DNA from 2 places in the Kitasatospora sp. NPDC059747 genome. Region 2 is predicted to be linked to the other one. Evidence: riboswitches for the same ligand, from Rfam matches in the RefSeq annotation. Region 2 holds a riboswitch; the other holds the start of a gene.
What was found. Region 2 has a riboswitch for S-adenosylmethionine ahead of ACFV4G_RS38670 (aminotransferase class V-fold PLP-dependent enzyme). Riboswitches for the same ligand answer to the same signal wherever they lie in the genome.
Positions count from the first base shown of each region.

Region 1: linked by a shared signal. The riboswitch ahead of thrC (threonine synthase) and the one ahead of ACFV4G_RS38670 (aminotransferase class V-fold PLP-dependent enzyme) in region 2 are both predicted to bind S-adenosylmethionine.

Region 1 is NZ_JBHWGV010000003.1:1,285-6,657, reverse strand. Features, by position in the region: gene ACFV4G_RS01925 (cold-shock protein) at 250-450, opposite strand; gene ACFV4G_RS01920 (ubiquitin-like small modifier protein 1) at 995-1,273, opposite strand; gene thrC (threonine synthase) at 1,297-2,577, opposite strand; SAM riboswitch class I at 2,595-2,727, opposite strand; gene ACFV4G_RS01910 (glucosyl-3-phosphoglycerate synthase) at 2,870-3,898, shown strand; gene ACFV4G_RS01905 (trehalose-6-phosphate synthase) at 4,164-5,373, shown strand, end outside.
Region 2 is NZ_JBHWGV010000151.1:3,853-9,225, reverse strand. Features, by position in the region: gene ACFV4G_RS38685 (hypothetical protein) at 1-162, opposite strand, end outside; gene ACFV4G_RS38680 (rhomboid family intramembrane serine protease) at 365-1,147, shown strand; gene ACFV4G_RS38675 (Lrp/AsnC ligand binding domain-containing protein) at 1,189-1,470, shown strand; gene ACFV4G_RS38670 (aminotransferase class V-fold PLP-dependent enzyme) at 1,481-2,845, opposite strand; SAM riboswitch class IV at 2,898-3,015, opposite strand; gene trpD (anthranilate phosphoribosyltransferase) at 3,125-4,201, opposite strand; gene ACFV4G_RS38660 (hypothetical protein) at 4,318-4,743, opposite strand; gene ACFV4G_RS38655 (heme-copper oxidase subunit III) at 5,142-5,373, shown strand, end outside.

The sequences.
Region 1 (5,373 bases), on a different contig from region 2:
CCAAGGTGTGCGGGGGTCTATTCCCCTACCGCTCCCAGGGCCTCACCGACCCGGTCCGCTGTCACTCTCAAGCTGTGAGTGCTAACGCCAATGATTAGCACTCCGGGTGGTCGAGTGCAAGCCCAATCGCCAAGCCGGGAGCCGCCGCGGGAACGCCGACGGGCCCGCACGACGCGTGTCGCGCGGGCCCGTCGAGAAGCGAGTGGTCACCAGCCGTGGGCCGCGCCGAGCTCCTGGAGCCGGAAGGGGTCAGACCGCGCGGACCATGTCCGCCTGCGGGCCCTTCTGTCCCTGGGAGATCTCGAACTCGACCCGCTGGCCCTCCTCGAGGGTGCGGTAGCCGTCCATCTGGATCGCGCTGTAGTGGACGAAGACGTCCGCACCACCGTCGACCGCGATGAAGCCGTAGCCCTTCTCCGCGTTGAACCACTTGACGGTGCCCTGAGCCATTCCGAACTCCCCTAGTGCTGTGCTGGCCCTTCACGGTCCCGCAGGTCGCGGGCCCGGGTTGGTTGTGAAGGCCGGCCCGGGGAACCCCCCCTGGGCGCAGCCGTGCACGCCGCGATCAACCGCCCCGAACGACATCCGTGAGCGGGTGATTGCGTCGACCGCGGCTGAATGTATCCGGATCGACGCCCTCTGCAACAGGGCCCTCCGCGGTGAATTCCGGGTCCGCGTCAAGGGACAGGACGGGCCGAATCGGAAGGAACTCCGCAATTCACGCCGGACATAGCGGACGGATTACACAAATCCCCTGGAGAATTCTGACATCCGCGTGACATGTTTCCCGGACCCGGTCCCCGGGCGGTCTCAACGGACGGACGGCGGAGCGGCGGTTCGCACGGGGAGGGTGAGGGGGACCCTTGTTCCCGGCCGAGCGACACTCTACTCCCACTCGACCGGGAAATATTCCCGCCGAAATGCGAGCGGCCGCCCCCGCGCACGGAATGCGGAATTCCGTGCACGCGGGTGGCCGGTCGGAGCGGGGCGCGGCTCAGCAGCCGCCGGCCACCGCCGGAATGATCGAGACGCTGGCACCGTCCTTGATCTCGGTCGCCAGTCCCTCGGCGAATCGCACGTCGTCGTCGTTCACGTACACGTTCACGAAACGGCGCAGCTTGCCGGTGTCGTCCAGGATGCGCGCGGAGATGCCCGCGTGGTTCTTCTCCAGGTCGGCGATGACGTCGCCCAGGGTCCCGCCGTCGGCGGTGACCTCGGCGGACCCGCCGGTGTAGGTGCGCAGGATGGTGGGGATGCGGACGGTGGCGCTCATGGGTGGCTCTCCTCGTGGGGGAATCAGGCGGACGCGAGGCCGGCGGTGCGGAAGGACTCCAGCGTCGGGCGGATGACCGCGGTCATCCCGGCATCGGCGACGGCGTCCAGGGTCTTGAGGCCGTCACCGGTGTTGATCGCGACGGTCTCCTTGGCCGGATCCAGCTGCCCGGTCTCGACCAGCTTCTTGAGCACGCCGACGGTCACGCCGCCCGCGGTCTCGGCGAAGATGCCCTCGGTGCGGGCCAGCAGCCGGATGGCGGCCACCACCTCGGCGTCGGTGACGTCCTCGACCGCTCCGCCGGTGCGCCGCGCGATGTCCAGCACGTACGGGCCGTCCGCCGGGTTGCCGATCGCCAGCGACTTGGCGATGGTGTCCGGCTTCACCGGCTTGATCACGTCCCGGCCGGCCTTGAACGCCGCGGAGACCGGCGAGCAGCCCTCGGCCTGGGCGCCGAAGATCCGGTACGGCCGGTCCTCGACCAGCCCGAGCTTGATCAGCTCCTGCAGGCCCTTGTCGATCTTCGTGAGCTGCGAGCCCGAGGCGATCGGGATGACGATCTGCTCCGGCAGCCGCCAGCCGAGCTGCTCGCAGATCTCGTACGCGAGCGTCTTGGAGCCCTCGCCGTAGTACGGGCGGAGGTTGACGTTGACGAAGCCCCAGCCCTCGCCGGCCGGGTCGCCGATCAGCTCCGAGCAGAAGCGGTTCACGTCGTCGTAGTTGCCCTCGATGCCGACCAGCTCGCCGCCGTACACACCGGCCATGACGACCTTGCCCTGCTCCAGGTCGTGCGGGATGAACACGCACGAGCGGAACCCGGCCCGGGCCGCCGCCGCACCCACCGCACCGGCCAGGTTGCCGGTCGACGAGCAGGAGAGCGTGGTGTAGCCGAAGGCGCGCGCGGCCTCGATCGCGCAGGCCACCACGCGGTCCTTGAACGAGTGCGTCGGGTTCCCCGAGTCGTCCTTCACGTACAGGTTCGCGGTGAACCCGAGCTCGCGACCGAGGTTGTCCGCCTTGACCAGCGGGGTCCAGCCGGGATTCAGGTTCGGCTTCGAAGCGACGTCCGCGGGCACCGGCAGCAGCGGCGCGTAGCGCCAGATCGACGCGGGCCCGGCCTCGATGCGCTTGCGCAGCTCCTCGGCGGCCTCGCTCCCGAACTCGTACGCGATCTCCAGCGGCCCGAAGCACTCCACACAGGCGAAGCTCGGACCGAGCGGGAAGCGGGTGCCGCACTCCCGACAGGACAGGGCGGTGGCGGGGCCGAGATCCACGGATGCGGGTGCGACTGTGTCGATAGCCATGATGGCGGAGGCCTCTCTCCTCATCTTCCCCGTGGTGCGGGCGCACCACGGGCCGGAATTGGCACCTGTCCCGCCGGGGCCTGGTGAAAGCCGCGCGAGAAGGTTGCCGGGACGTCAACGGGCCGTTCCCTCAGTCCCTCTGGATGAGCATGTGAAGTTGTCGTCAGCGGTGACCCCGGCGTGCGAAGGTCCGACCGCTGTACGAAGACTGTATCCGAAGGCGCCGAGCCCGAAAGGGACCGTCCGCCACGCGAGATGGCCCGTTCCACCCCGATCCGCCGAGGAGAGTCCCGTGCCCGCCGAACCGACCCCCGCACTCCTCCCGCAGGCGGCCTCCTGGCTGGGCCGCCGCTCGTGGAGTGCGGCCGACCGGCCGGTCGACACCCTCCTGGCGGCCAAGCGCCGCACCGGCCACACCGTCAGCGTCGTCCTGCCCGCCCTCGACGAGTCGGCCACCGTCGGCGACATCGTCCGCACGATCCGGCGCGAGCTGATGGAGCGCCTCCCCCTCGTCGACGAGCTCGTCGTCGTCGACTCCGGCTCCGCCGACGACACCGCCGCCGTGGCCGCCGCGGCCGGCGCCCGGGTCGTGCCGCGCGACGGGATCCTGCCCCGGCTGCCCGCCGTGCCCGGCAAGGGCGAGGTGCTGTGGCGCTCGCTGCTGGTCACCCGCGGCGACATCGTCTGCTTCGTCGACGCCGACCTGCGCGAGTTCGACCCCGCCTTCGTCTCCGGCACCGTCGGCCCGCTGCTCACCGAGCCGGACATCCAGCTGGTCAAGGCCATGTACGACCGCCCGCTCGAAGTCAGCGGCTCCGCCGGGGACCCCGACGCGGTCTTCCCGGCCGGCGGTGGCCGGGTGACGGAACTGGTCGCCCGCCCCCTCCTCAACCTGCACTGGCCGGAACTCGCCGGTTTCGTCCAGCCGCTCGGCGGTGAGTACGCGGCCCGCCGCGTACTGCTCGAACGGCTCCCCTTCCCCACCGGCTACGGCGTCGAACTCGGCCTCCTGGTCGACGCGTTGGAGCTCGTCGGCCTCGACGCCCTGGCCCAGGTCGACGTCGGCGTCCGCCACCACCGCCACCAGGACGGCCAGGCCCTCGGCCGGATGGCCGCCACCATCTACCGCACCGCGCTGGAACGCCTCGACCGCGCCCACCGCCTCAAGGCCTCGGCCGACCTCGTCCACCCGCTGCTCACCCAGTTCACCCGCGACCCGGAGACCCGCGCGTTCACCGCCCACACGCACCCCGTGACGGCCACGGAACGCCCCCCGATGCACACCGTCCCCGAGTACGCGAAGCGCCGCACCGACGGGTGACAGACCCGAACAGTGCGGCCGCTGCGATCTCGCCGGTTGTCCGGCGATTGGTTTGCGACGTCTGCCGACCGGCAACGTACCAACCGTGACTCCTCCCCCTCTCGACGAGGAGGCTTCCCACTCGACCCCTGCGGAGCCTCATGGCGGCCAAGCCCTGACCGCTGCATGTCGCAGGTCTTCGACGGTACGGCCGCGCTGCGCTCCGCTCCGCCGTACGCTCGGATTCCACCCCGAAGGGTGAACGGGTAGACCCAGAAGAGGACTCATGGCCGATTCATCGACCAAACGTTCGAGCGCGACCGTGCTGGTGGCGTCCAACCGCGGACCGGTCTCCTTCAGCACCGCGGACGACGGCACGCTGACCCTCAAACGCGGTGGCGGAGGCCTGGTCTCCGGCCTCTCCGCGATCGACGACCCGAACGCCGTCTGGGTGTGCGCCGCCCTGGGCGACGCGGACCGCCGGGCCGCCCGCGAAGCCCCCCACGGCCGCCTCGACCTGGCCGGCCACGACGTCGGCGGACAGGCCGTCCGGATGCTGGACATCGACCCGGAGACCTTCGCCCGCGCCTACAACGGCGTCGCCAACTCGACCCTCTGGTTCGTCAGCCACCTGCTCTACGCCACGCCCACCGCCCCCGCCTTCGACGCCGGCTTCCGCACCGAGTGGGCCGCCTACGAGACGTACAACCGGGCCTTCTCGGACGCCCTCGCGGCCGAGGCCGCCCCGAACGCCGCCGTCCTGGTCCAGGACTACCACCTGTCCCTCACCCCGGCCCTGCTCCGCGCGGCCCGCCCCGACCTGCGCATCGGCCACTTCTCCCACACCCCGTGGGCCCCGCCCGAGTACTTCCGGCTCCTCCCGGACGACGTGGCCAGGGCCGTCCTCACCGGCATCCTCGGCGCCGACCGGGCCGGCTTCCTCACCGAACGCTGGGCGAGGGCCTTCGCCGCGTGCTGCGAGGAGATCCTGCACGCGACCGTCGACCACGACGCCCTCACCATCACCCACGACGGCCGCACGACCCGCCTCGGCGTGCACGCCCTGGGCGCCGACGCCGACTTCCTGCGCGAGCGCGCCCACCGCCCGGACGTCGACGAGCGCCTCGCCGCCCTGCGCGAGGCCGTCGGCGACCGGCGCACGATCGTCCGGGTCGACCGCACCGAACTCAGCAAGAACATCGTCCGGGGCCTGCTCGCCTACCGCCACCTCCTGCGCACGCGCCCGGAGTGGCACGACCGCGTCGTGCACATCGCCTTCGCCTACCCGTCCCGCACGGACCTCGCCGAGTACCGCGACTACACGGCCCGGGTGGAGCAACTCGCCGAAGCGATCAACACCGAATTCGCCACCCCCACCTGGCAACCACTGATCCTGCACGTCAACGACGACTTCCCGCGCTCCCTCGCCGCCTACCGGCTGGCCGACGTCGCCCTGGTGAACCCCATCCGGGACGGCATGAACCTGGTGGCCAAGG
Region 2 (5,373 bases):
CGTCTCGCTCAGGACTTCGGTCTCCTCGACCTTGGACTCGCCGGCCAGGTCGAAGTGCAGGAACTCGGTGACCCGCGCGGAGCGGGTCACGTCGAAGCGGGTGAGGTTGCCGCACAGGGTGCAGCGCCAACGCGTCTCGGCGGTCAGAGCGGGGACGGTCATCGGGGGTCCTCTCGGGTGGTCCCTGGGTGGGCTAGGCGCTCCCCCCGGAGCCCCGGCATCGGCGGCGGGAGGCGGGAATGCCCGCCCCAAGCCTATTGCCTGGGGCAACCATCACGGCCACCGGTTCGGGCGATCGGGACGGCTAGTCCACCTGCCGTACAGCGCGGTGTCACGGAGGGCCCGCGGAGGGATGCTTGGCCGCATGGCGCTCGCGGCCCCCGGCCACACCGACGCGCGGGACGGCGGCCCCGCGGTGCCCGCCCCGGCGGTCACCTACGCCCTGATCGCGCTCAACACCCTGGTCTTCCTGTTCGGGCCGGCCGCCGGACTCAACCCCCTCTACGGCACCGGGCAGGCCCGGCTCTGCGCCGAGCAGCGGTACGAGCAGCGCTGGGGCGCCGTCCCCGCCGAACTGCTGGCCGGGCGCCCGCTGACGGCCGAACAGCTCGCCGAGGCCCCGGACCCGGCCCCCGGCTGCCCGGCCGCTCCCACGCCGGGCAAGCGCCCGGCCGTCTCCGTCCTCACCGGCCTCTTCCTGCACGCCGGCTGGCTGCACCTGGCCGGCAACCTGCTCTTCCTCCACGTCTTCGGCCCCACCGTCGAACGGCGGGTCGGCCGGGCCCGCTTCCTCCTCTTCTACCTGGCCGCCGGGAGCCTCGCGACGTACGGCTTCGCCCTCGCCGAGGCGCACTCGGCGGACTCCACCCGCGTCCTGATCGGAGCCTCCGGCGCGATCTCCGCCGTCCTGGGCGCCTACCTGCGCTTCCACCCGCGCTCCCGGGTGACGACGCTCGTCCCGCTGCTGCTCTTCCTGCCGCTGCGGTTCCCGGCCTGGCTCGTGCTGGGCCTCTGGTTCGCCCTGCAGTGGTGGTCGGTGCACTCGGCCGGGCCCGGGGTCGCCTACCTGGTCCACGTGATCGGCTTCTGTGCCGGCTTCCTCTACGCCTGCACCGTCGTCGGTCACCCCCCGAGACGACCCGGCTGAGGCCCGATACGCTGGCGCCACCCCACGAAGGAGCCGGAACAGTGATCACCGCCATCGTCCTGATCAAGACCAGTGTCGACCGCATCCCGGAGATCGCCGAGGCCATCGCCGCCATCGAGGGCGTCAGCGAGGTGTACTCGGTGACCGGCGGCTACGACCTGGTCGCGATGGTGCGGGTGCGCAAGCACGACGACCTGGCCGACGTCATCCCGGGCCGGCTGAACAAGGTCCCGGGCGTCGCCCACACCGAGACCCAGATCGCCTTCCGCACCTACTCCCAGCACGACCTGGAGGCCGCGTTCGCGCTCGGCCTGGACGAGTAGTCCTCAGTCCTCAGTCCTCACGGCGAGTGTCGGCGACGCAACGGCCGCCCTCGTTCCGGTAGTTCCACGCCGCGCCGTCCGTGACCAGCTCGCGGACGGCGGTCAGGAAGCGGTCGACGTGCTCGTCCGGGGTCCCGGCGCCGAAGCTGACCCGGATGGCGTTCAGGCTGCGCTCGCCCGGCAGCGACGGCTCCGGCGCGCCGCACTCGGACGGCGCCACGTCCTCGTCGCCGAGCAGCGTGCGCACCAGCGGGTGCGCGCAGAACAGCCCGTCGCGCACGCCGATGCCGTACTCGGCGGAGAGCGCGGCCGAGAAGTGCGAGCTGTTCCAGCCCCGGACGACGAAGGACAGCACGCCCACCCGCGCCGAGTCGGAGCCGAACAGGCTCAGCACCTTGACCTGCGGGATCTCCGCCAGCCCGGCCGTGAGCCGGGCGATCAGCGCCTGCTCGCGGGCCTCCAGCGCGTCGAAGCCGGCCTCGCTCAGCGCCCGGCAGGCGGACGCGATGGCGTAGGCGCCGATGACGTTCGGCGAGCCGGCCTCGTGCCGGGCCGGGCCGGTGTGCCACTGGACGGCCACCGAGCCGTCGGCCTCCCGGGCCACCGTCCGGGTCGCGCCGCCGCCGGCCAGGTACGGCTCGGCCGCGTCCAGCCAGTCCGCCCGGCCGGCCAGCACCCCGGCACCGAACGGCGCGTAGATCTTGTGGCCGGAGAAGGCGATCCAGTCGACGTCCAGCTCGGCCACCGAGACCCGGTGGTGCGGGGCGAGCTGCGCGGCGTCCAGCACCACCCGGGCGCCGTGCCGGTGCGCGGTCGCGGTGAGCTCGGCGACCGGCCACAGCTCGCCGGTGACGTTCGAGGCGCCGGTGACGCACAGCAGCTTCGGGCCCTCGGGCGCCCCGGCGAGCGCGGCGTCCAGCGCGGCGACGGCCTCGGCGTGCGAGCGGGGAGCGCGCAGGTAGGTGACGTCGAGCCCGGCGTGGGCCCAGGGCAGCAGCGAGGCGTGGTGCTCGGTCTCGAACGCGAACACCCGGGTGCCGGCCGGCAGCGCGGCGGCGAGCAGGTTGAGCGAGTCGGTGGTGGCCCGGGTGAAGACCACCTGGTCGCCCTCGCGCAGGCCGAGGAACTCGCCGACGGTCCGGCGGCTCTGCTCGAACAGGTCGGTGGACAGCTGCGAGAGGTACCCGGCGCCGCGGTGCACGCTGCCGTAGTAGGGGGCGTACGCGGCGACGTCGTCCCACACCCGCTGCAGCGCCGGCGAGCTGGCCGCGTAGTCGAGCGGCGCGTAGCCGACCTTCTCGCCGTTGACGAGCGGCACCTGGACGTCGTGGCCGAGGACGGCCAGGGGGGCGCAGATTTCGGTGGCAAGGGACATGAGGATGCACTCCTTCGGAGGTCGAGGGACCCCGGGAGTGCTAGTCGTCGGGCGTCCGCGCTTGCCTCGCGGACGGTTCGCCGCGCGGCCCGGTCCTCACCCAGGGCACCCCGCCACGGACGGAGGGTTGCCGGACAGCAAGCTGGGGCTTGTCGCTGTCACTCATGACCTGGACAGGACTCTAGGTCGCGTCCGCCCGGTGGTCAAACAGGCATCCACCATCCGGACAGCCGAAGGGGCCCGCGGCGACGAACTGCCACGGGCCCCTCAACTCGCTTGTCAGTCCCGGCCGGTGGCCTCCGACCAGCGCCGCAGCAGCTCCTGCGCCGCGCCCGAGTCCACGGCCGCCGCGGCCCGCTCCATGCCGGCCGCCAGCTGCTCGGCGAGCGGCGCGTCCGTCAGGTCCAGCGCCACCAGCGCCGCCGCCGTGTTGAGCAGGACGGCGTCCCGCACCGGCCCGCGCTCCCCGGCCAGCAGCCGGCGCGCGACCTCGGCGTTGTAGGAGGCGTCCGCCCCGCGGAGCGCCTCGATGCCGACGAGCTCGATGCCGACGTCCCGCGGGTCGAAGGCGGTCTCGGTGACGATGCCGTCCCGCACGATCCACACCTGCGACGTCGTGGTGACGGTCAGCTCGTCCAGGCCGTCGTCGCCGCGGAAGACCAGCGCCGTGGAGCCGCGCCGGGCGAGGACGCCCGCGATCAGCCCGGCGAGCCGGGTGTCGAAGCAGCCGACGGCGTGCGCGGTGACCTTCGCCGGGTTGGTCAGCGGGCCGAGGATGTTGAACGCGGTCGGCACCCCGAGGTCGCGCCGGGCGGTGGCGGCGTGCCGCATCGACGGGTGGAACCTCGCCGCGAAGCAGAAGGTGAGCCCGACCTCCTCGGCCACCTCGGCGACCCGCCGGGCCGACAGGTCCAGGGCGATGCCGAGCTTCTCCAGCACGTCCGACGACCCGCTCGCCGAGGAGGACGCCCGGTTGCCGTGCTTGACCACCTTGGCACCGGCGGCCGCGGCGACGATCGCGGACATCGTGGAGATGTTGACGGTCTTGGCGCGGTCGCCGCCGGTACCGACGATGTCCACCGCCGGGCCCGGGATGTCCAGCGGCTCGGCGTGCGCGTACATCGCGTCCACCAGGCCGCTGATCTCGTCGACCGTCTCGCCCTTGGCCCGCAGCGCCACCATGAACCCGGCGACCTGGACGGGGGACGCCTCGCCGCTCATGATCCGGTCCATCGCCCACGCGGTGGCCGAGCGGTCGAGGTCCTCCCCCTTCAACAGCGCCGCCAGGAGGTCCGGCCAGGTGCGGACCACCTGCGCGGGGTCGGTACCACCGTTCGCAGGGTTCACGTTCACCATGGCTGACTCCAGCTGTTGTCGGTTCCCCCAGGGGGGACGTCCGTACGGATGGAGTCAGCCTATCGAGCGGCGGGGTACCTCCGGCCCTGTCTTCTCTAGTACTGAGACGGCGCCGCTCAGCGCGTCGCGGGGGCCCGCTTGGCCAGGCGCGCCCGCAGCAGCGTGGCCACCGCCCCGGCCAGCGCGACCGGGTCGACCGGGCGCGAGATCGCCGCGTCGGCCCGGCTCCAGGCGGCCAGCCAGGAGTCCTGCGGCCGGCCGATCAGCACCAGCACCGGCGGGCAGCCGTAGATCTCGTCCTTGAGCTGGCGCCCGAGTCCGAGCCCGCCGGCCGGCACCGCCTCGCCGTCCAGGATGCAGAGGTCGACGCCGCCCTTCTCCAGCGCCCGCAGCACCGCGGGGGTGGTCGCGCACTCCAGGTAGGACAGCTCCGGCAGATCCTCGGCGGGCCGGCGGCCGAGCGCCGTCAGCACCTGCTCGCGGGTGTTGCGGTCGTCGCTGTAGACGAGGACGGTGAGCGTCTCATCGGTCGTGTACGCCATTGACCCTGCTCCCTCAAGTGTGATCCGGACCACGTTCGCCTGACCCGGATGCTACTCCGGATCACCCCCGGCCGAGCCCTCCCCCGCGCGCGTTCCTCCTCAAGGCGCCGCGCCCGGGGCTCACCCGCCCGGAGGACGCCCCGTCACCCGGCCACGCGCAGTCCACCCGGACGGCCGACAGCCGGGCCCGCTCCCCTACCTCCGGGCACTGCGCCGACCGTGCATCGACACGCTGGGCAACGGGGTCCAAGGGCCCTCCGAGGAACCGTCAGAAAAGGGACACGCCGCTGCTCAGGTGCCGTCCGGGCACCTGGGTGCCCCCCAAGCGGGCATACCGCACGCACCGGACACTCCGAGGGAGACCCCCCGGCGTGAAGACGGAATAAGGGACCGACATAATGTCCGTCGTGGCGACAGCAACAGCAGTAGAAACCGGGCACGCGCACGGATCGGTCAACCGGCCGAACATGGTCAGCGTCGGAACGATCGTCTGGCTCAGTTCCGAGTTGATGTTCTTCGCGGCCCTCTTCGCGATGTACTTCACGCTCCGCTCCGTCAAGGGGCCGGAGTTCTGGACCGAGAAGGCGCACGCCCTCAACGTGCCCTTCTCCTCGGTCAACACCACGATCC